3 regions of the Methylocystis hydrogenophila genome follow, and region 2 is predicted to be linked to each of the others. Evidence: predicted binding sites of a transcription regulator. Region 2 holds the regulator's gene; each other region holds the start of a gene.
The links. The regulator PhoB, encoded in region 2, activates phosphate uptake and scavenging genes when phosphate is short. The targets are predictions, from matches to a motif close to TGTCATNNANCTGTCAT.

Region 1 (7,685 bases), 1.5 Mb from region 2:
TCAGTTTGAACGACTTCGGCGGCCCGAATTCGACTCCGATCATAAGGCCCTTGCCGCGCACGTCGGCGACAAGCTCATAGCCGCCGGCCATCCGCTGAAACGATGCGAGCAGACGGTCGCCCGTCTTGGCCGCATTCTCGATCACCCGCTCGTTCTTGAGAACGTCCAGCGTCGCGACGCCGGCCGCCATGGCGAGATCGTTCTTGCTGAAGGTCGAGCCGTGCACGACGGCGCGATCCATGCGGTCGAAGACCTTATCGAAAATCCATTTGCGCGTGAGCACCGCTCCGACCGGCACGTGGCCGCCGGAGAGCGCCTTTGCGACGACGATCATATCGGGTTCGACGCCGGGGTAGTGATCGATGGCGAAGAACCGGCCCGTCCGCCCGATCCCCGTCTGAATTTCGTCGGCGACGAACAGGGTTCCGTATTTGCGGCAGAGCGCCTGCGCGCCGAGAAGATAGCCCTCTTGCGGAATGTTGACGCCTTTGCCCTGGATCGGCTCGACGAAGTAGGCGGCGACGTCGCGCCCCGCCAGAGCGCGTTCGAGCGCGTCGAGATCATCGAACGCGACCTCGCGCGCGTTCGGCAGCAGCGGTCCGAAACCCTTCTTGAAAATGTCGTCGCCGTTCATCGACAGCGAACCATAGGTCAAGCCGTGAAAGGAATGCGCGCAATGCAAGATCCCGGGGCGACCCGTCGCCGCGCGCGCGAATTTAATCGCCGCTTCAACCGCTTCGGCGCCCGAATTGGCGAAAAAGACCTTTTCCAGCCAGGGCGCGTAGCCGAGCAATTTTTCCGCGAGGACGCCGGCCAGAACTGAAACGTCAAGCTGCACGAGATTGGCGAGTTCGCCGTCGAGCACGCTGACGAGCGCGTCGCGCACCGCCGGATGGTTGCGTCCGAGCGCGAAGACTCCCCAGCCGCTGAGGAGATCGAGATAGCGGTCGCCCTTGCGGTCCCACAAATACGGCCCAAGGCCTCTGGTGAAGCCAACGTCATAACCGATCGTTTTGAGAACGCGCACCCACATTTCATTGAGGTGTTTTGTATGCAGCGAAAAGCGATCGCTCTCGCGGGCCGCCGCAAGCGCGGCGTGGTCGTAGCGAGGATCAATCCGCGCAGAACCGCTGTGGGTGGCCTGAACACTCATGGGCGCGCTCGCTGGCGCGGTCGACGAATGGGTCATTGGCGGCGCTCCAACCGAGGAAAAGGCGGGCGGGCGACAGGGCGCGCGACGCTCGCCGGCTTCCGATTGCGCGCCCGGGGGGCGTTTGTCAAATCCCCGCTGATGTGGCGCAGGGGCCACAGCTGCAAAGATTTTGGGCGTCCCCACCGATTTTATCCGCGACAGAATCCGCGTTTATTGCGCAATATCGCTGCGCGCATTGTGGCGCACGCGCGCATATTTCGGTTTCAACGACAATGGCTTCGCCAATTCGCGCGGCGACGGAGGGCGTATCCACAGACATTCGCTAGTGTACAAAAATTGCCGGTTGGATGGCGCGCCGCGGGTGTTATCTTGTTAGAAGTGATTCATGAGCGACGCGGGGTGATTCGCGCTTCAGGACAATCGCCAGCGCGCGCCAATCGAATGCTCTGGATCAGCACGGGGAGTTGGTCGGTGAGCGCTAAAGTGACTTTTCAGGATGATTTGACGGCGAGCGCGACAGAATCCGATGAGACCGGTCTCGAATTGGTCGAAGTCGCGGGACGGATTAAATGGTTCGATGTCGCCAAGGGCTACGGTTTCGTCGTGCCCGACGACGGCTCCGACGACATTCTCCTGCATGTCACCATTCTCCGCCGCAGCGGTATGCAGACGGCCTTTGAAGGCGCGCGCGTCGTCTGCGAGGCGCAGAAGCGCGTCAAGGGCATGCAGGTCTTTCGCGTCATCGCGATGGACGAGTCCACCGCGGTGCATCCGTCACAATCATGCGCCGGGCGCACCCACGTCCAGATTGTCCCGACAAGCGGCTATGAGATCGCCATCGTCAAATGGTTCAACCGCATGAAGGGATTCGGCTTCCTGACGCGCGGCGAAGGCACCGAAGACATTTTTCTGCACATGGAGACGGTGCGCCGCTACGGCATGACCGAACTCAAGCCCGGCGATAGCGTCCTCGTGCGTTACGGCGGCGGTCCCAAGGGCTTGATGGCGGCCGAAGTGCGGCCGCTCGACGCCAAAAGCGTTCCGTCGCACTGAAGCGTCGATGCTGCGCAAGGCTCTTAGGAGCCCCACCCGAATGAGAGCGGCGCAAATTCTCCGCACAATGATCCTGTCGCTCTTGCTGGCGCTGGTCGCGTCGACGGTCGCGCGGGCCGAGTCCGCGGTTGAAGTCATGCGCATCGTGACGGCGACGGGGGAGCATGACTTCAAGGTTGAAGTCGTGGACACGCCCAAGGCGCGCGCCCGCGGGCTCATGTTCCGCAAGTCGATGCCCGCCAATCACGGCATGCTGTTCGAATTCCAGGCCGAGGGGCCTGTTTCGATGTGGATGAAAAATACCTACATTCCGCTCGACATGGTGTTCATCGGGCGCGACGGGCGGGTGGTGGGCGTGGCAGCCGACACGACGCCGATGTCGGAACGCATCATAACTTCGCCTGAGCCGGCCTATGCGGTGCTGGAGCTGAACGCCGGCGCCGCGCGGAAAATGTCGCTCGCGCCCGGAGACCAGGTGCGGCACCGGATATTCAAGCGCTAGCCGCATTCCCTTGTGAGGGGCGGCCGTGCGTGGTAGCGAATTTCGAGCGAGGGCAGGGCCGTCATGGGCGCGGCTTGGTCCGGCGGGGTATAGCGCAGCCTGGTAGCGCGGAAGTTTTGGGTACTTCAGGTCGCAGGTTCGAATCCTGCTGCCCCGACCAGCGCGAAGACCGCCGCACGCCGCTCTCATGACGCGTCTACGCGCGCAGCCAACGACGAGGCCATATGACCGCACGCATCTATCTTCCGGCGCCGAGCGCCACTCAATCCGGTCCGGGGTCGGACATGTGGCGGCTCGACTTCGAGCCGGAGCTTCCGCGCAGCATCGAGCCGCTCATGGGCTGGACGAGCTCGGCGGACATGCGCCAGCAGGTCAGGCTCAATTTTTCCACCAAGGAGGAGGCGATCGCCTACGCCGAGCGCAATGGGCTCCCCTATCGGCTCGAAGAGCCCAAGCCCAATCTGGCGGCGCGGCGCGGCGCATCCTATTCAGATAATTTCAAGACCAGCCGCATCGGTCTCTGGACGCATTGAGGCTGTTTCGGCCCCGTAGCTCAGCCGGATAGAGCAACTGCCTTCTAAGCAGTAGGTCGCAGGTTCGAATCCTGCCGGGGTCGCCATATATGACTACCCTGTCGGGCGCTGCTGGCGCCGCGTTGGCCGAACTGATACGGTCCGCGGCGAAAGCTGCGCCATCGACGGCTCCGTAGCTCAGCTGGATAGAGCAACTGCCTTCGAAGCAGTAGGTCGCAGGTTCGAATCCTGCCGGGGTCGCCAGTCGAAGTTGAGTAGACGGGGACGGCGAATGCGGCTCAACCGCCAAGGTGCGACAGGGATCGCCGGCGCTCTGGCTTTCGCTTTGGCGTTTGTCTCACCCCTGGACGCTTTGGCTCAAGGCGAATTTCTCGATTTCCTCTTTGGGCCCGATCAATCTCCGGGGTTCTCGTCCCACCGCTCCTGGCGGACGATGCGTGCGCGCTCGCGGCAACCGAGGCGCGCGCCGAAGACGTCTGTTCATTACGCTAAACCCGAACCCGGCGGCGCCTCCGACACGGACTCGATGTCCGGCGGCGGCTACTGCGTGCGCGCCTGCGACGGCTATTATTTTCCCCTCGTCAAATTATCGCGCATTTCCGGCCAGCAATCCTGCGAATTCGCCTGTCCGTCAGGGCGCGTGCAGCTCTATCAAGGCGCAAGCATCGAGCAGGCGCGCAACGCCAAAGGTCAGCTCTATTCGGCGCTTCCGGCGGCGTTCCGCTTTCGCGACAGGCTGACTGCGGGATGCGCGTGCAACGATCCGGCCGCGTCTCGCGCCTATTACCTTGGGCTGTCCCGCCGGGATCCGACATTGCAGACCGGCGATATCGTCGTCGGCGAGAAGGGCGCTTTCATTTACAGCCGCTCAAGCCTTGTGAGCGTCAGTCACGCCTCGCGCCAGGTCAGGGCGCGGTTACGAGGCGTGCTGCCGCGCAACCTCGCGCTGGATGCGGCGAACGCCTCCCGTGACGGCGCCGTCGCGCTGAACAAAACGCAGCGTCCGGCAAAATAGACGCGGCCTCGGCTCTGCGGCGCTTTACACTCGACGCCGCGCCGGCTATGTGCCGCGGGCTCATTTATGACGTTTTTGTGACGAGCTGCCGGGGAGGCGAGAGCGCCATGCTGTCTTGGTTTCAGGCGCTCATGCCGAGAGAGGAGCGCTTCTTCGATCTTTTCGAGCGGCATGCGGAGACGCTCGTCGCCGGATCCCGCGCCTTGCGCGAATTGCTGAACGGGGGCGACCGCGTGCTCGTCTGCAGCCAAGAAATCCGTCGTCAGGAGCATGAGGCCGACGCCATCGTCCGCGAGGCCCATCTGGCGGTTCGCCGCACATTCATCACGCCGTTCGATCGCAGCGACATCCGTGACCTGGTCACCGCGATGGACGACGCGATCGACCAAATGCATCAAACGGCGAAGGCGACGCTGCTCTACGAGACGCGAGATTTCGAACCTGGCATGCGTCGCATGGGCGATATAATCGTCCAGTCGGCGGAACTCACGCGCAGCGCCATACCCTTGTTGCGCTTGATGCGCCAGAATGCCGGCAGGCTCAACGCTTTCAGCGAGGAGATCACCCGCATTGAGGACGAGGCCGACGCCATTCACGATCAGGGCTTGAAGGAGCTGTTTCTGGCGCACCGCCACAAAGACCCGATGGCGTTCATCGTCGGGGCGGAAATCTACGGCCATCTCGAACGAGTCGTCGACGGCTTCGAGGACGTCGCCGACCGCGTCGCCGGCATCGTCATCGAGCATACTTAGGGACGACGCTTGCAGAACTTTTCATCGTATCTGATTGGGCTTATCGCGGTCGCTCTGATCTTCGATTTCCTGAACGGTCTGCACGACGCCGCCAATTCGATCGCGACGATCGTCTCGACCCGCGTTCTACGTCCGCAATTCGCAGTGGCCTGGGCCGCCTTCTTCAACTTTATCGCCTTCGTTTTTTTTGGGCTTCACGTGGCGCAAACTGTGGGCGCGGGCATCGTCTCGCCTAATATCGTCGATGATTTCGTGGTGTTCGGCGCGCTGATGGGGGCGATCGTCTGGAATTTGATCACATGGGGATTGGGCATTCCGTCCTCGAGTTCGCACGCCCTCGTCGGCGGCCTCGTGGGCGCCGGCGTGGCCAAGGTCGGCGCTTCGGCGATCGTGTGGGACGGACTGCTCAAGACCAGCGTCGCGATCGTATTATCGCCGGCGCTCGGGTTCGTTCTGGCGCTGGCGCTGATCCTGCTCGTGTCCTGGATCTTCGTGCGACGGACGCCGGGCGGCGTCGATGCGCTGTTTCGCGTCCTGCAATTCGCCTCGGCCTCGCTTTATTCGCTGGGCCATGGCGGCAATGACGCGCAGAAAACCATGGGGGTGATCGCGGTGCTCCTCTATTCGCATGGGGCCCTCGGCGGCGAGTTCTACGTGCCCTTTTGGGTCGTCATCGCGTGTCAGGCGGCGATGGGCCTTGGCACCTTGTTTGGCGGATGGCGGATCGTGCGCACAATGGGATCCAGGATCACCCGCTTAACGCCGGTGCAAGGCTTCTGCGCCGAGACGGGAGGCGCCATCACTCTGTTTCTCGCGACGGCGCTGGGCGTTCCGGTGTCGACGACGCATACGATCACCGGCGCGATCATTGGCGTGGGCGCGTCGCGGCGCGTCGCGGCGGTGCGCTGGAATGTCGCGAAGGACATCGTCGTCGCCTGGGTCATCACCATGCCGATGGCCGCCTTTTTCGCGGCGACCTTCTATGCGCTTGCGAGGTTCGCGGCATGAAGGCGGCCAAAACGAAGAAGAAGCGCGTCGGCGCGGGTTCTGTCCTTCGCACGCAATACGCGGCCTTACCTTGGCGAATCAATAATGGGCGCATTGAGATCATGCTGGTCACCTCCCGCGACACAAAGCGCTGGGTGATACCGAAGGGCTGGCCGATGAAAGGCCGCAAACCGCATATCGTCGCGGCGATCGAAGCGGTGCAGGAGGCCGGCCTCATCGGCAAAATGGACAAAGCGAAGCTCGGCGATTTCCGCTATGAAAAACGCCTCGACAGCGGCGCGACGGTCGACTGCTGCGTCGAAGTCTTTTCTCTGCGCGTACAAAGGCAGCGCAAGAAATGGCGTGAGAAGAAGCAGCGCGCCACCCGATGGTTCGAATGCGCCGTCGCCGCCGGACTCGTCGAGGAGCCGGAACTGCGCGACCTGATGCTGGGCTTTTGTAGGGCGCTGTCGCAGCAAAAATGATGAGAGCGAAGGTCCGCATCGTTCGAGCGCGTCACGAATCGGCGTCGCCGGTTTGATGTAACGCTCCTGCCGATGCCGGAGGCATGCGGGCGTATTGAAGACGTGTCGTCCGATCGATCTTTGGAGATCCCTCGTCGTCGCCGGTCCGTGCGGCGCGTCTCGCCCGCGCATGGCCGGACCGCTCCGGGCAGGCGCCGCCGCATCCAGCTTTGGGCGCGCTGTCGGCGCCTCTGCGATCGGCGTCACGACTCCTGAGCGAAGGAACGAGCAGTTTGCAATTCCTGCGGCAGGCTTCGTCCGAGGCGCCGCCGTCCGTCGCCGCGACATTTGCCGCTTCCATGGATCCCTTGCCGGTCTCCTGAACGAAAATCCGCGAAAGATCCCGCGGATCGAATTTGACCGCCACGCGTTCGCGTCCTTCTCGATGCAGCCGAGCGAGCCCCGGCGACCAGAATGTTTCTCCAAGCACGCTGACGCCGCTTGAACTGAGGGCGCAGACGGCGTCGGGCAGGAGGGACAGTCGAAAGCGCATGCAATCTTGCGGCGCGCGCAGCGGCGCCGCCGCTACGGCCTCCCGCCAGCCGTCGAGCGGCGTGCGTCCCGTGTCCTTGTGCGCACGATGATGATAATCATTGACGAGGCCGTCGCCGACGGCGAATTCCAGTTCGCGTATGTCGCGCGCCAGCGCGCGTCGCAGATGACGCGGCGCTCTCGGCGTCCAGCTGACTCCATTGGCCTTGGCGACGGCGACTTTGCCGAATCGGCCGCCGAACATATGCGTGGCGCGCACGCCAAAAACGCTTGAACGGATCGATTCGGACGCCGTCGCGATTCCCTGATCGCGCCAGGCGCGCGCCAATTGGCGAAAACCGAAAATGCTTTGCGGGTCGATGGCGATGGTTTCAGGTAGCCCGGCGGCGGGCCAATCGCCAGTGAGCCCGCGCGCGTTCATCCAGCGCGCCTTGTCGCAAACGGCGTGCAGCAGACACAGGCTGAGCGAGACGCGCGACGGCGGCGCCAGCGAAAGGTGAAAGCCGGCGATCATGCGCGTATTGGCGTCGATGGCCAAAGTCAGCCAGGGATAGCCTGTTTCGCCCGTCCGCTCGTCGACGACATAGTCTTCGATCTTTACGTGATCGAAGTAAACGATCTGCAGCGGCCGTTCCGGAATGTCGCTCAGCCGCATTTGAGCCAAGTCCCGTGAG
Region 2 (7,685 bases):
CAATCACATCGCCGCAGGGCTTCAGGCCTGCGCTGCGGTCGGAAGAACCATCCGAGCCGCGCTCGACCCGAAAGAATGGAGAAGCCTGATGTCATGGACCGACGAACGCGTCGAACTGCTCCGCAAGCTCTGGACCGATGGTCTAAGCGCCAGCCAAGTGGCGGCTGAACTTGGACCGGGCATCACCCGCAACGCTGTGATCGGAAAGATCCATCGTCTCGGACTCGCCGAACGCGCCAAGACGGCGAGCGCGCAGCGGCCGCGCGCGGCCAAAGCTCCTCGCCCGACGCACCCGCGCATGAACGGCGTCGCCTCGCACGGCAATCTGGCGCTCGCGTTCACGCCGCATGCGCTGGCGGCGCCGCGGCTTGCGCCTGAAGAAGAAGTGGTGATCCCGATTTCGGAGCGCGTCACGATCATGGAGCTCCGCGAATCCATGTGCCGCTGGCCGATGGGCGATCCGACGTCGCCGGAGTTCCGCTTCTGCGGCTGCAAGTCGACTGTTGGCGGCGGGCCGTATTGCGCCTATCATGCGCGCGTCGCCTATCAGCCGGCCCAGGATCGCCGCCGCGCGCGCGATCAGCTCCGAACGCAGCGCTACGCGTAATCTGCGTCGGCGGACGCGTCACTCGTGTCCGAAGGTTTCGTCGAAGGAATAGCCCGCGCCGCGGACCGTGCGGATCGGATCCTTCTCGCGGCCGCGGATCAGCGCCTTGCGGAGCCGTCCGACATGGACGTCGACCGTGCGCTCGTCGATCTCCGCCGACATGCCCCAAACGCTGTCGAGCAGCTGCGCGCGCGTGAACACGCGTCCGGGCTTCTCCATAAAATATTCGAGCAGCCGGAATTCGGTCGGACCGAGGTGGATTTCGCGGGCGGATCGCCGCACGCGACGGGTGTCGCGGTCGAGGTCGATATCGCCGAGAGTCAGCCGTGAGGCGACGCGCTCGGGGCGCGCCCGGCGCAGCAGCGCGCGCACCCGCGCCATCAGCTCCGGAGTCGAAAACGGCTTGACGACATAGTCGTCGGCGCCGACGGAAAGACCGCGCACGCGCTCGCCTTCCTCGCCCCGCGCGGTCAGCATGATGACAGGCATGTCTCTGGCGCTGTCCCGCGCGCGCAGGCGTCGGCAGATTTCAAGTCCGGAAACGCCGGGCAGCATCCAGTCGAGAATGACGAGATCCGGCGGCGACTCCGCGAGCCGCAGCTCGGCTTCGTCGCCATTGTCGACATGCTCGACCTGATAGCCTTCAGCTTCGAGATTATACACGAGCAGCGTCGCGAGCGACGTTTCGTCCTCGACGACGAGGATGCGCGGCGCCCGATCGCTTTTCCCGCTCCGCTGTAAAACGGCGGACGTCACGTCACTCATTGGGCCGCCTCATCCTTCCCGAAGTCGGCGACGCGCGATTTTGGCCGCTCTGTAGGCATCGCCTCGCCGGTGACGAGATAAACGATCGTCTCCGATATATTCGTTGTGTGATCGCCGATCCGCTCCAGGTTCTTTGAGCAGAACAGCAGATGCGTGCAGAAGGATATATTGCGCGGATCCTCCATCATGAAGGTGAGCAGATCGCGGAATACCGAGTCCTCCAGCGCGTCGAGATCGGAATCGTTCTGCCACACCGCGCGCGCCCGCTCGGTGTCGCGCAAGGCGTAGGCGTCCAGCGCGTCCTTAAGCTGCATCGCGGCGATTTCGTGCATCGACTTTAGACCGACGATCGCGCGCGGGACGCGCGCCTCCGACACGATCTTGAGCGTTCGCTTGGCGATGTTCTTGGCGAGATCGCCGACGCGTTCGATGTCGCCGGAAATACGGATCGCGGCGATGCATTCGCGCAGATCGACGGCGAGCGGCTGTCGGCGCGCGATGGTGAGAATGGCGTTCTCTTCGATTTCTCGCTGCAGCGCGTCGAGCCGCGGATCGCTGGAGACGACCCGATGGGCGAGGTCGACGTTGAAGCCGGAGAGCGCATCCATCGCCTCCGCCAGCATCTTCTCCGCGACGCCGCCCATTTCAGCGATGCGACGTCCGAGCGCCTCAAGGTCGCGGTCGTAGGATTTAACAATATGATCGCTCATGAGCGCCGTCCTTGAATCGCTGGTTTAGCCAAAACGGCCGGTGATGTAGTCGAGCGTCCGCTTTTCCTTCGGCTTGTTGAAGACGTCGTCCGTTTCGCCGAATTCGACGAGCTCGCCGAGATACATGAAGGCGGTGTAGTCGGAGACGCGCACCGCCTGCTGCATGTTGTGGGTGACGATTGCGATCGTGTAGCGGTGGGTGAGCTCGTCGATGAGCTCCTCGACTTTCGCGGTCGAGATCGGATCGAGCGCCGAACACGGCTCGTCGAACAGGATGACTTCCGGCTGCACCGCGACGCTGCGCGCGATGCAGAGGCGCTGCTGCTGTCCGCCTGAGAGGCCGAGACCGCTCGTATGCAGCTTGTCTTTCACCTCGTCCCAAAGCGCTGCGCCGCGGAGCGCGCTTTCGACGCGCGCGTCCATGTCGGCGCGCGACAGCTTTTCATACAGCCGAATGCCGAATGCGATGTTTTCATAGATCGACATCGGGAAAGGCGTCGGCTTCTGGAAAATCATGCCGACGCGCGAGCGCAGGGCGTTGAGATCGATCGCCGGGTCGAGGATGTTCTCGCCGTCGAGCAGCACCTCGCCCTCTGCGCGCTGACCCGGATAAAGATCGTACATCCTGTTCAACACGCGCAGCAGGGTCGACTTGCCACAGCCGGAAGGCCCGATAAACGCCGTCACCTTGTTGGTGCGCAGCGGCAGGCTGATGTTCTTGAGCGAACGATCCGCGCCGTAATAGAAATCGAGGCAGCGGACCGAAACTTTCGTTGGCGGCTCTTTGGTGGCTTGGACAGCGGCGTTCATTTCGGTTTCCTCCGGCCGGCGCTGAGCGCGCGCGCGGCGATCGATAGGGCAAGAACAGCGACAGTGATGAGCAGCGCGCCCGTCCAGGCGAGTTGCTGCCAGTCTTTGTACGGCGATAGCGCGAACTGGAAGATGACGACCGGCAGACTCGCCATCGGCGCGGCAAGATCGGTGCTCCAGAACTGGTTATTGAGCGCAGTGAAAAGCAGCGGCGCCGTCTCGCCCGAGACGCGCGCCACCGCGAGCAGCACGCCGGTGATGAGGCCGGCTTTTGCGGCGCGGTAGGCGACCTTCCCGACGACATGCGCGCGTGGGGCGCCAAGCGCGGTCGCCGCTTCGCGCATCGATCCCGGCACGAGCAGCAGCATGTCCTCGGTCGTTCGCACGACGACAGGGACGACCAACAGCGCCAGCGCCACGGCGCCGGAGATCGCCGAGAAGTGGCCCATCGGATGCACCAGAATGGTGTAGACGAAGAGGCCGACGACGATCGACGGGGCGCTAAGCAGGATGTCGTTGATGAAGCGCACGACCAAGGTCAGCTTCGTATAGCGTCCATATTCCGCCATGTAGGTGCCGGCCAGCATGCCGAGCGGCGTGCCGACCGCAACGCCGATCGCGGTCATGACCAGCGAGCCGGCAATGGCGTTGAGCAGTCCTCCGGCGCTGCCGGGAGGCGGCGTCATTTCGACAAAGACCGCCGGCGACAGACCGCGGACGCCTTCATAGAGAAGCACCCCAAGGATCACAAAAAGCCAGGACAGCCCGAAAATCGCCGCGACCCAGCAGAGCGTCGTCGCGATGGAGTTTGCGCTGCGTCGAGATGCATAAAGAGACATGAAGCGCCTCCCTTACGCCGACTTCTGTTCGATGCGCATCAGCATGTAACGCGCGGCCGCCAGAACGACGAAGGTGATGAAGAAGAGGATGAGGCCGAGTTCGATCAGCGCCGAGGTGTAGAGATCGCCGACCGCCTCGGTGAACTCATTGGCGATCGTCGCCGAAATCGTGGTGCCGGGCGCGAGCAGCGACCCGGAAATCTTGTGCGCATTGCCGATGACGAAAGTGACCGCCATCGTCTCGCCCAGCGCGCGTCCCAGTCCAAGCATGACGCCGCCAATCACGCCGACGCGCGTGTAAGGGATGACCACGTAGCGCGTCACTTCCCATGTCGTGCTGCCGATGCCCCAAGCGGCTTCCTTCAGCACCAGCGGCACCGTTTCGAAGACGTCGCGCGAGATCGAGGCGATGAAGGGCAGCACCATGATCGCGAGAATGAAGCCCGCGGTCAGCATGCCGATGCCGTAAGGCGGGCCGGCGAACAGCGTCGAGAACACCGGGATATCGCCAAAGGCGGCGATCAGCGCAGGCTGGACATGCGACTGGAGAAACGGCGCCAGAACGAAGAGGCCCCAAATGCCGTAGATGATCGACGGAATTCCGGCCAGCAGCTCGATCGCGGTGCCGATCGGCCGACGCAGAACATAGGGGCAAAGCTCGGTGAGGAAAATCGCGATGCCGAGGCCGACGGGCACGGCGATCAGCATGGCGATGATCGACGTCATGACCGTGCCGTAGATCGCCGGCAGCGCGCCGAAATTCTCGGTGACCGGATTCCAAGCGTCTGAGAATAGGAAACCTATCCCGAACGCGCGTATCGCCGGCAGAGAGCCATGCACAAGAGAGACAATGACCCCGCCTAGTATAAGGAGAACGACCACGGCCGCGGCGCGGGTCGTTTGGAAGAAGATACGGTCGGTTCGGGCGATGCGCGCCAGAACTCGCGTACGATCTATCGCCACCTCGCGGGCAGCCGTCTGCTCCAACACAACATCAGACACGTCGACTTCTCCGCCTGACAAACGCCGATCTGTCTCGACCTCGAGCATTCCGGCCAACCCCACCATTCTCGCCAAGAGCTACGCCCAACCTCGGAGCGGCGCGCATTCGCGCCGCTCCGGATGATCATTGCGGCGTGAACGCGCCGGCTAATGCCACAACTGCTTGCCGTCGTCGTTCTTGAACTCGGTCGCCCAGGTCTTCTTGATCTGAGCCACGACGGCGTCGGGCATCGGAACATAGTCAAGCTCCTCCGCCAACTTGTCGCCAGTCGCGGTATACGCCCAGGCGAAGAATTTCAGCGCCTCGGCCGAGACCGCTGGATCGGCGGGCTGCTTATGCATCAGGATGAAGGTGGCGCCCGCGATCGGCCATGATTTGGGGCCGGGTTCGTCGGTGAGGATCACATAATAGCTGTCGGAATTGGCCCAGTCCGCGCTTGCGGCCGCCGCCTGGAAGCTGTCCGCATTCGGCGCGACAGGCTTGCCGGCCTTGTTGACCACCTTGGTGAAGGTCATCTTGTTCTGTTTGACATAGGCGTATTCGACATAGCCGATCGCGCCCTTGGTGTTGATGACGTTGTTCGCTACGCCCTCATTGCCCTTCGCGCCGATGCCGACCGGCCATTCGACTGACGTGTTGGCCCCGACCTTGTTTTTCCAGACATCGCTGACTTTCGAAAGATAGTCGGTCCAGATGAAGGTTGTTCCCGAACCGTCCGAGCGATGCACCACGACGATCGGCAAATTCGACAGCTTCATTTTGGGATTGAGTTTCTTGATCGCGGGATCGTCCCACTTGGTGATTTCGCCCAAGAAAATCTGGGCGAGGACCGGACCGTCAAGAACCAGTTCGCCAGGCTTCACGCCCTCGAGATTGACGACGGGGACGTCTCCGCCGACGACCGTCGGAAACTGCACGAGTCCGGAAGACTTCACATCGTCCGGCTTCAGCGGCATGTCGGACGCGCCGAACGTCACGGTTTTAGCCTTGATCTGCTTGATGCCGCCGCCCGAACCGATCGACTGGTAGTTGAGCCCGTTGCCGGTCTCTTTCTTATAGGCGTCGGCCCATTTGGCGTAGATCGGATAGGGGAAGGTCGCGCCGGCGCCGGAAATGTCTATGGCGGCGGCCCCGCCGCACATGATGGCGAGCGCCAACGCCGCGCCAGCGCCGCGCCTGAAAATCGTCGAGATCATTTGAGGGTCTCTTTTGCTCGAGAATGGACTTGCGATGCGCCCCGCGTCATCACGCGGCAGAAACTACTGGTCCGACAACAGCTTTTTGTGACAAAAATATTACAGTATGATGACAGCAAATGCCGTTTTATTTTAAGTGCTTATCAGATTTAGGCTGAATCGCTCGCCGGCAGTATGACGCGAAACAGCGTTCCCTCGCCAAGCGCGGACTCTATTCCGAGCCGGCCGCGGTGGCGCAGCACGATATGTTTGACGATGGCGAGGCCCAGTCCGGTGCCGCCCTTGGCGCGGCTCTTGCCGGCGTCGACCCGATAGAAGCGCTCCGTCAGACGCGGAATATGCTCCGGCGCGACGCCGGGACCATAGTCGCGCACCGAGAGAACGACGAGCGCCCCCTTGCGGGCCAGCGAGATGTCGATGGGCCTGCAGCCGCCGTCGTCGCCGCACCCGTATTTCAGGGCGTTCTCCACGAGATTCTCGATGACCCGGGCAAGCTCGTCCCGATCTCCAGGCGCGACGACGTTCGGCTGCAGATCGAGATTGATGGCGACGCCCCTGTCTTCGGCCATTTGCGACAGCGTGTCGACGATATGCGCGACGAGCAGCGTGAGATCGACGGGCGTGGCGGGCCGCAGATGCATGTGCTGCTCGATGCGCGACAGCGACAGCAAATCATCGACGAGGCGCGCCATCCGCTGCGCCTGTTCGCGCATGATGCCGAGGAATTTGTTGCGGGTGACGGCGTCCTCGCGCGCCGGACCTTGCAAAGTTTCGACAAAACCCAGCAGCGAGGCGAGCGGCGTGCGCAGTTCATGGCTGGCGTTGGCGACGAAGTCGACGCGCATGCGCTCGACGCGCCGGGATTCGGTCAGATCGCGCAGGCTCACGACGGCGGCCGCCTCGAACCCTTCGATCTGCATCGGCGCGACATGCGCTTCAAACCAGCATTCGACCGGCAGGCGTTCGACCCAGACGGTCTTCTCCGTCTCGCCTCCGGCGAGCACGCGCGCCACAGCGTCCAGCATGTCGGGCGAGCGAAGGCTGCGGGAGAGCGGTTCGCCCGGCCGAATGGCCGGCGAGAGCGCCTGCGCCGCGGCATTGACGGCGGCGACATGGGTTTCGGAGTCGATCACGAAGATCGGCTCCGGGAGCGCGTTGATGACGGGCGCCAGGAGATCTATCGCCTGGTCGCGCCATTTGAGGCGCTGGGTCGACAGGGTCGTGGCGACTGGTCCGGCGCCGTTCAATTCAAGCGCTCCTCCAAAATGCGCGCGATCGCATCCCGCAACGTCGCCCAGCGGCGCGCGCCCTCATCGGCGCCGAGAAGCGCAAGCGCGACAACGAATGGAATAAAATAATAGATCATGCGAAACAGAAGCAGCGACGCCAGAATGCTTTCATGCGACGCCGCCGGGATGGCGTGCAGCATCGTCGCCTCAAAGACGCCGATGCCGCCCGGCGCATGGCTGATCACGCCGAGGATGCAGGCGACGACATAGACCGCGACGAATGGCACGAAGTCCAGCGGGACGCCCTCGGGAAGCAGCACATAGAGCGCGCCCGAGGCGCAGCACAGGTCGGCGACCCCAAGCGCAAACTGCGCCGCGGTCGGGATAAAACCCGGCAACTCCAGCGCGTGGCCGCGAAGTCGAATCGTGCGGCGGTCAACCGTCACCCAGGCGAAATAGAAGAGAACGCCGGCGAGTATGAGAACGCCGGGAATGATGTGAAGGAAGGCCGGCAAGCCGTCGAGCG
Region 3 (7,685 bases), 1.8 Mb from region 2:
GCCGCCCGTCAGCACGCAATGCTCGCAGAGCTTGCCCGCCGGCTTCTTGAATTCGTCGATTTCAAGAACCTTGCAGCAGAAGAAGCAGGAGCCGCAGGCCTTGCCTGGAATGTCGAGCATGTCGGTCAAGCGCCGATGGCGTGAGAATCGAATCGGCGTATTGTGAACGCCGGATCGCCGGATGCAAGCAGCGTCGGGCGCAGCGAGCGGACGATGTCGCCTAAAACTGATCCCGAAAGCCTTTTTGTCACCACGGCGTGGCTCGCAGAGCGTCTCGATGCGCCGGATCTCATTATCCTGGACGCGTCGTGGCACATGCCGGCGGCCGGCCGCGACGCCCACGCCGAGTTCCTTGCAGGGCATGTTCCCGGCGCGCAATTCTTCGATATAGACGCGATCGCCGATCCGTCCACCGACCTGCCGCATATGTTGCCCGAGCCCGAAGTCTTCGCGGCCGAGATGCGCCGGCTCGGATTTGGGGACGGCATGCAGGCCGTCGTCTACGACAGCCTCGGCATATTTTCCGCGCCGCGTCTCTGGTGGACGCTTACCGTCTTCGGCGTGGAACGCGTCTCGATCCTTGCGGGCGGACTTCCCGCGTGGCGGGAGGAAGGCCGTCCGCTCGAACAGGGCGAGGCGCGCAAGCGAGCGCCGGCGGTTTTTACGCCCCGTTTCGACGCAAGTCTGGTCGCCGACGCGCAGGCGGTGAGGCGCGCCCTTGATCTCGGCGGACCGCAAGTCGTCGACGCGCGCGGCGCGGCGCGTTTCCACGGCTGGGCGCCCGAGCCGCGCCCGGGCCTGCGCGCCGGCCACATGCCCGGCGCGCTGAACCTTCCGTTCGGCGATCTCCTCGAAGGCGGAAGACTAAAGGACAAGTCCGGCCTCGAAGCGGCCTTTTCCTCGGCGGGCGTCGATCCCGACGCGCCGGTCATCGCCACCTGCGGCTCCGGGCTCACGGCTTGTCTCATCAGCCTCGCGCTCGCAGCGGCGGGGCGTCCGCCGGCGACGGTGTATGACGGCTCCTGGTCGGAATGGGGCGCCCGGGAAGACCTGCCTGCGATCGTCGACGAGCAGGTATCGCCTATAGATTAGGCTTATCGCTGATAATATGTGCATACAGTATGTTTAATAGGCGCAAGACCTGGGTTGGCGCCGGAACTTTGGCCATGGCGCGACTAGGGCGGCAATGTTAGAAGCTCGGCGGCTCTTCAGCAGAGCCAAAGTCGCTAGCGGGCCGGGGCTTAAGCTAAGCGCGCGGGGGATTTGATGAAAAAGGTCGAGGCGATCATTAAGCCGTTCAAGCTCGATGAAGTGAAGGAAGCGCTGCAGGCGGCGGGCCTCCAGGGGATTACGGTCACCGAGGCGAAGGGTTTTGGCCGTCAAAAAGGGCACACGGAACTCTATCGCGGCGCCGAATATGTCGTTGATTTCCTGCCGAAAGTTAAAATCGAGATCGTTCTTGCGGACGACGCCGTGGAGCGCGCCGTCGAGGCCATACGCACGGCGGCGCAAACCGGCCGAATCGGCGATGGCAAGATTTTTGTTTCCAACGTCGAAGGCGCGATCCGAATTCGCACGGGCGAGACCGGCGCGGACGCCATCTAGCACTGAGCCCCCGCCCCATGAGCTTTCTCGCCAACATCTTCAGACGCTCCGCCGCGCCCAACGCGAAAACAACGAAACAGCAAGATCAGCAAAGAGAGGCATCGAACCACATGACAACGGCCAAGGACGTTCTTAAGCAGATCAAGGATAACGACGTGAAATACGTCGATTTCCGGTTCACCGACCCGCGCGGCAAGTGGCAGCATGTGACGTTCGACGTTTCGATTGTCGATGAAGAAGCTCTGACCGAAGGCATCATGTTCGACGGTTCGTCGATCGCCGGCTGGAAAGCGATCAACGAATCGGACATGACGCTCCTTCCGGATCTGAATTCCATCGCCATGGACCCCTTCTTTGCGGCGTCGACGCTCTCCGTCGTCTGCGACGTCGTCGAGCCCTCGACCGGCCAGCCCTACAACCGCGACCCGCGCGGCATGGCGAAGAAGGCGATGGAGCATCTGAAATCGACCGGCGTCGGCGACACGGCGTTTTTCGGTCCTGAGGCCGAATTCTTCGTCTTTGACGACGTGCGCTTTTCGACCGAGCCCTACGACACGGGCTTCACGCTCGACTCGACCGAGCTGCCCTCCAATAGCGGCACGGCCTATGAAGGCGGCAATCTCGGCCACCGCGTGCGCACCAAAGGCGGCTACTTCCCGGTGCCGCCGGTCGACGCCGGACAGGACATGCGCAGCGAGATGCTCGCCGCCATGGCGGCCATGGGCGTCAAGGTCGAGAAGCACCATCACGAGGTCGCCTCCGCCCAGCACGAACTCGGTCTGAAGTTCGAGACGCTCGTCACGGTCGCCGACCACCTGCAGATCTATAAGTACGCGATCCATCAGGTGGCGCATTCCTACGGCAAGTCGGCGACGTTCATGCCGAAGCCGGTGTATGGCGACAATGGTTCGGGCATGCATGTCCATCAGTCGATCTGGAAGGACGGCAAGCCGGTCTTCGCGGGCGACAAATACGCCGGCCTCTCTCAGGAGTGCCTGTGGTACATCGGCGGCATCATCAAGCATGCGAAGTCGCTGAACGCCTTCACCAACCCGTCCACCAACTCGTATAAGCGTCTGGTTCCGGGCTATGAGGCGCCGGTGCTGCTCGCTTATTCGTCGCGCAACCGCTCGGCGTCGTGCCGCATCCCCTTCAGCTCCAGCCCGAAGGCGAAGCGCGTCGAGGTTCGTTTCCCCGATCCGACGGCGAATCCCTATCTGGCCTTCGCCGCCATGCTGATGGCGGGCCTCGACGGCATCGCCAACAAGATCGATCCGGGCGGACCGGCCGACAAGGATCTCTACGATCTGCCGCCTGAAGAGTTGAAGGCCATCCCGACGGTGTGCGGCAGCCTGCGCGAAGCGCTCGAGAATCTCAAAGCCGACCACGCCTATCTGACGGCCGGCGGCGTCTTCAACGAGGACTTCATCAACTCCTACATCGACCTCAAGATGCAGGACGTGATGCGCTTCGAAATGACGCCGCATCCGGTCGAATTCGACATGTATTACAGCTACTAAAGAACAGACGCGGCCGCGCCTTCGCGCAGCCGCCGATCACGTCAGACCGGAAGGCGACGCCTCGCCTTCCGGTTTTTTTTGCGCTTTTTTTGCGCTGCGCATTGCGCGGCCACGCCGTCGCACAAGCGTCATGCGCCTGTCATTTCGGCGAGCGAAATTGCGGCGAAAGCAAGAACGACTCACCGAATTCCGCCTAGAGGGCGATTCCCCAGCCGTTCCACGTCGATCGCGAGCTTGCCGCGGAGAGGTGGCTTCGGCCGCAATTATTTGATGCAACGGAGTAAAGCCATGAAACTGCGAGCCCTCTCCGCCGCCGTCGCGGCTTTCGTGGTTATGGCCGCCGGGGCCGTCGCGCTCGATCTGGAGCTTTCTCCGTACAAGCGCATCGGCGCGCTGTCGGGAAATTTGAAGTCTGTCGGCTCCGACACCATGCTTCACGAAATGGAGCTCTGGGCCGAGGGCTTCCAGTCGATATACCCGAATGTGAAGATCGACATTGAAGGCAAGGGATCCAACACGGCGCCGCCGGCGCTCCTTTCGGGAGAGTCCCAGCTTGGGCCGATGTCGCGGCAGATGAACCCCGACGAAATCGGAGCCTTCCAAGCGAAATTCGGCTACAAGCCAACGGCGGTTCTGGTCGCGATCGACGCCCTCGCGATTTATGTCCATAAGGACAATCCGCTCAAATGCATCAGCATGGAGCAGATGGAGCGGGTTTTTGCGGCCGATCCGAAAAGCGGCGGCGGAAAAAGCATCCGCACCTGGGGCGAACTTGGCTTGACCGGCGAGTGGGCGGCCAAGCCAATCGCCATGTATAGCCGCAACACGCTTTCCGGCACGTACAAATTCTTCAAACAGCATGTCTTGAGCGGCGCCGATTTCAAGGACGACATCAAGATGCAGGTCGGATCGGAAGCCGTCGTGAGCGCCGTCGGCGCCGACAAATATGCGATGGGCTATTCCGGCATAGGCTACAAGACCGCCGAGGTTCGCGCGGTTCCACTGTCGTCGGGCAAGAGCTGCTATGACGCCTCCTTCGACAACACCTATTCGCGAAAATATCCGCTGGCGCGAGGTCTCTACATCTACCTGTTGAAAGATCCCAAGAAGCCGATCGACACGCTGAGCGGCGAATTCGTCACATATGTGCTTTCGAGAGATGGCCAGACCCAGGCGAAAAAAGGCGGCTACTATCCGATCACCCGCAATATTCGCGAGCACGAGCTGACGCGCCTCGGCCTCCTCGCATCGGCGAATTGACCGCGCGCAGAGTTGAACGCGCGGCCCGCTTACTGACAAATGCGGTAGTCGTCATTCGATCCATGGCGCGCGATGTCGAAATGCAGATGGCTTGCGTGATAGGGATCTGACCCAGGGCCAAGGACCGTGGTGAACCAGCCGCACGCCGCCCTTCTCAGCGTCTTGACGTAAGCTGTCGATTGAGGATCCGGCTGAGCGTCGACGCCGACTGTTCGACCGTTCGAGAAGTCAAATCCGGCGATGTCGAGAGCGAGCCCTTTGGCGTGCGCGCTCAGCTTGCCCCCGTTATCGCGATTGCGGCCGCGGCATTCATATCCCGAACCTGTGTCGATCGCGACGAGCGACGCGCCTATCGTCCCCGCGCCGAGCGGCGCCAACAGATTTTTCACGTAATCCGAAAACTGCAGCGCGAAACCACAAGCCAGCAGCGGCTTTGCATTGAGCGCAACGCGCCGTACGCCGACCGTGACCGAAAGGAGACGGACCGGCGCCTCGATCGCGCAACCGTCAAGCGCGCCGGCTGGCGCTTCGGCGGGTCCGAAGGCGACGCCGGCCGCGCGCAGTTTCGCCATGCAATCCTCGGCGGACTCGGTCTCCCCGCGCGGCGCCTCGTCCACGACCGAGGGCTTTGCCTCGGGCAAGGGCGCAGTTTGAACCGCCGGACGTCGTGGAGGCGACGGCGCGTCGCGCGCCCCAACGGAAGTGGCGACGACGTTGAGCGCCAGAGCGAGCGCAACCTCGACTGCGCAGCTTACAAGCTCGCGCGACATGCTCGTCCTCGTCATCGCCTTTAGCCGCGCCATTCTTCTAATCCCGCGGAGGGCGCCTACATTGGGGCAAGTGGAGGAAGCCTATGTCCAACGCCATCACCGTCACAGTGCCGCATGATCTCGGCGTCGAAACGGCGAAAGCCCGAGTCTCCGAACAGCTGGCAAGGATGCAGCGCGAATATGTGGACAAGGTCGCGCATTCCGAAGTCACCTGGGCCGGCGATGTCGGAACGGTTCGCGTGACGGCGCTAGGCCAGACGGCGACGGCGCAGATCACGGTGCTGAAAGATTTGCTGCGCATCGACGTTCAGCTGCCCTGGGTGTTGGCGGCCATTTCAGGCAAGCTGCAGCAAGTCATCTCGCGCAACGCCGGCGACGCCTTGCGCATCGGCCACGCGCCGCAAAACGACTCTAGCGCCGGGCGTAAAACACCGTAAAGCGATGGCGCTTCCAGCCGATGTCGGCGTCGCGGAATCCCGCGTCTTCGAGCCAGGCGATCTGATCGGCGAAGGTCGCGCTGCGGTCGAGCTCCGCGCGCTTTCTCGCCGCCGCGAAATCATCGGCGGCGATTCCCGAAGCTCGGACATCCGCTTCCCAGCGGCGCTGATAGGCGTCCTCGATCTCGCGCGTCGCGCCGAGCGATTGGTCGGCGTTGATGAAGACGCCGCCGGGTCGCAGCGCGTCATGAATCCGCCGGAAGAGGCGGCGTTTCGCCTCGTGATCGAGATGGTGGATGGAGAGCGCCGAGACGACGGCGTCGAGCGGCCCGATGAGCGGCGCGGTTGCATAATCGGCGAGCGACAGGCGCAGGCGCGCGCCGTAACTCGCGAGCCGTTCGCGCGCCGCATCGAGCATTTTCGGCGCGAGATCGACGCCTTCGACCTGCGCGCCGGGAAGCCGCTCGAGAATCATTTCCGATAAGAGACCGGTGCCGACGCCAAGGTCGACGCATCGACATTCTCCCGCGCCCACGGCCTCTTCGAGAAGGTCGAGCGCGGTCCCGTAGAAGGCGTCGAAGTGCGGAATGAGTTTGCGTCGCAGCGCGTCATAGCCGGGAACGGCGTTTTCGAAAGCGGCGCGCAGCGCGTCGAGATTCGATTCGGTCATATGTGATTCCCGTGAAGACCGCCCCGGCGAGACGGTTCACCGCCCTTCCGCCCGCCTTCCGAAGTCGGGCGCAGCCGTGTCCTGACCTTGCTCGACAATCGAGCGGCGGATGTCGCGGGTGCGCGAGAAAAATTCCAGCAGCCCCTGCCCGTCATTGCGCCTGATCATCCGCTGCAGCGCGCTGAGATCCTCGTTGAAGCGTCCGAGCATCTGCAGGACGGCGTCCTTATTGGCGAGGAAGATGTCTCGCCACATGATGGGATCCGACGCGGCGATGCGCGTGAAATCGCGAAAGCCGGACGCCGAGAATTTGATGACCTCGGAACGGGTCTCGTCGCCGAAATCATCCGCCGTGCCGACGATGTTATAAGCGATGAGATGCGGCAAATGGCTCGTGAGCGCGAGCACGGCGTCATGATGCGCGACGCTCATCGTCTCGACGTTGGCCCCCAAGCCCAACCAAAATTTCGTCAGCATTTCCACGGCTGCGGCGTCGGCGTTTTCCGGCGGCGTGAGAATGCACCAGCGGTTCTGAAACAGCGTGGCGAATCCTGCGTCCGGTCCGGAGAACTCCGTGCCGGCGATCGGATGGGCGGGAATGAAACGCGCCGGTTCGGCAAGATGCGGCGTCATCTGCGCGACGACGGCGCCTTTCACCGAGCCGACGTCGGAAAGAACGGCGCCTCTTTCAAGATGCGGCGCGAGCCTTTGTGCGACGTCGCCGCAAGCCCCGACAGGCGTGCACACGATGACGAGATCGGCTCCGCCAACCGCCTGCGCATAATCTTGCGTCGCGACGTCCGCGAGGCGGAGTTCGCCGGCGCGGCCGACGACCTGCGGCGATGAATCCATCACGGCGATATGCCGCGCCGCGCCGAATTCGCGCGCCGCGCGCGCGATCGACGAGCCGATGAGCCCGACGCCGATCAGCGCCAGGCGTTCGCACGCAGGATCAGCCATGAACGTCTGCTTGCGCGTCTTGCGGCGCCCCGGCGCCCTGCATGAATTCGGCAAGCGCTTCGACGACGCGCTCATTCGCCTCCTGCGCGCCGACGGTGAGCCGCAGGAACTCCCCCATGCCATAGGCGCCGATGGCGCGCAGCACCAGGCCGCGCGACATGAGGAAGCGGTCGGCGTCGATAGCCGTCAATCCCGGCGCGTCGGGAAAACGTATGGCGACGAAATTGGCGACGCTCGGCAGAACGTCGAGACCGAGCGCGGAAATTTCTCGCGAGAGCCACGGCAGCCAGCGGTCGTTATGGGCGATCGCCGCGTCGAGATGGGCGCGATCCGACAGGGCGGCGATCGCCGCTGCTGAACCCGCGCTCGAGACATTGAACGGCGAGCGGATTCGATTCAGCGCGTCGATCACATGCGCGGGCCCGTAGGCCCAGCCGACGCGCAGCCCCGCAAGGCCGTAGAT

Region 1: BN69_RS01060 (DUF47 domain-containing protein) is a predicted target of PhoB. The motif match lies at 4,323-4,339, and genes of this name have one in related genera.
Region 3: BN69_RS03330 (PstS family phosphate ABC transporter substrate-binding protein) is a predicted target of PhoB. The motif match lies at 3,252-3,268, and genes of this name have one in related genera.

The regions. Positions count from the first base shown of each region.
Region 1 is NC_018485.1:236,228-243,912, forward strand. Features, by position in the region: gene BN69_RS01020 (aspartate aminotransferase family protein) at 1-1,153, opposite strand, end outside; gene BN69_RS01025 (cold-shock protein) at 1,595-2,206, shown strand; gene BN69_RS01030 (DUF192 domain-containing protein) at 2,214-2,708, shown strand; tRNA gene BN69_RS01035 (tRNA-Pro) at 2,792-2,868, shown strand; gene BN69_RS01040 (ETC complex I subunit) at 2,933-3,241, shown strand; tRNA gene BN69_RS01045 (tRNA-Arg) at 3,251-3,327, shown strand; tRNA gene BN69_RS01050 (tRNA-Arg) at 3,408-3,484, shown strand; gene BN69_RS18310 (DUF2865 domain-containing protein) at 3,768-4,256, shown strand; gene BN69_RS01060 (DUF47 domain-containing protein) at 4,364-5,008, shown strand; gene BN69_RS01065 (inorganic phosphate transporter) at 5,018-6,016, shown strand; gene BN69_RS01070 (NUDIX hydrolase) at 6,013-6,480, shown strand; gene BN69_RS01075 (Mu transposase C-terminal domain-containing protein) at 6,512-7,666, opposite strand.
Region 2 is NC_018485.1:2,467,596-2,475,280, reverse strand. Features, by position in the region: gene BN69_RS12030 (GcrA family cell cycle regulator) at 89-607, shown strand; gene phoB (phosphate regulon transcriptional regulator PhoB) at 626-1,372, opposite strand; gene phoU (phosphate signaling complex protein PhoU) at 1,369-2,082, opposite strand; gene pstB (phosphate ABC transporter ATP-binding protein PstB) at 2,107-2,892, opposite strand; gene pstA (phosphate ABC transporter permease PstA) at 2,889-3,731, opposite strand; gene pstC (phosphate ABC transporter permease subunit PstC) at 3,744-4,733, opposite strand; gene pstS (phosphate ABC transporter substrate-binding protein PstS) at 4,881-5,930, opposite strand; gene BN69_RS11995 (ATP-binding protein) at 6,080-7,177, opposite strand; gene BN69_RS11990 (lysylphosphatidylglycerol synthase domain-containing protein) at 7,174-7,685, opposite strand, start outside.
Region 3 is NC_018485.1:703,840-711,524, forward strand. Features, by position in the region: gene BN69_RS03310 (hypothetical protein) at 1-120, opposite strand, end outside; gene sseA (3-mercaptopyruvate sulfurtransferase) at 214-1,092, shown strand; gene BN69_RS03320 (P-II family nitrogen regulator) at 1,267-1,605, shown strand; gene glnA (type I glutamate--ammonia ligase) at 1,716-3,125, shown strand; gene BN69_RS03330 (PstS family phosphate ABC transporter substrate-binding protein) at 3,414-4,385, shown strand; gene BN69_RS03335 (extensin-like domain-containing protein) at 4,415-5,155, opposite strand; gene BN69_RS03340 (polyhydroxyalkanoic acid system family protein) at 5,239-5,592, shown strand; gene BN69_RS03345 (class I SAM-dependent methyltransferase) at 5,567-6,262, opposite strand; gene BN69_RS03350 (prephenate/arogenate dehydrogenase family protein) at 6,299-7,222, opposite strand; gene hisC (histidinol-phosphate transaminase) at 7,215-7,685, opposite strand, start outside.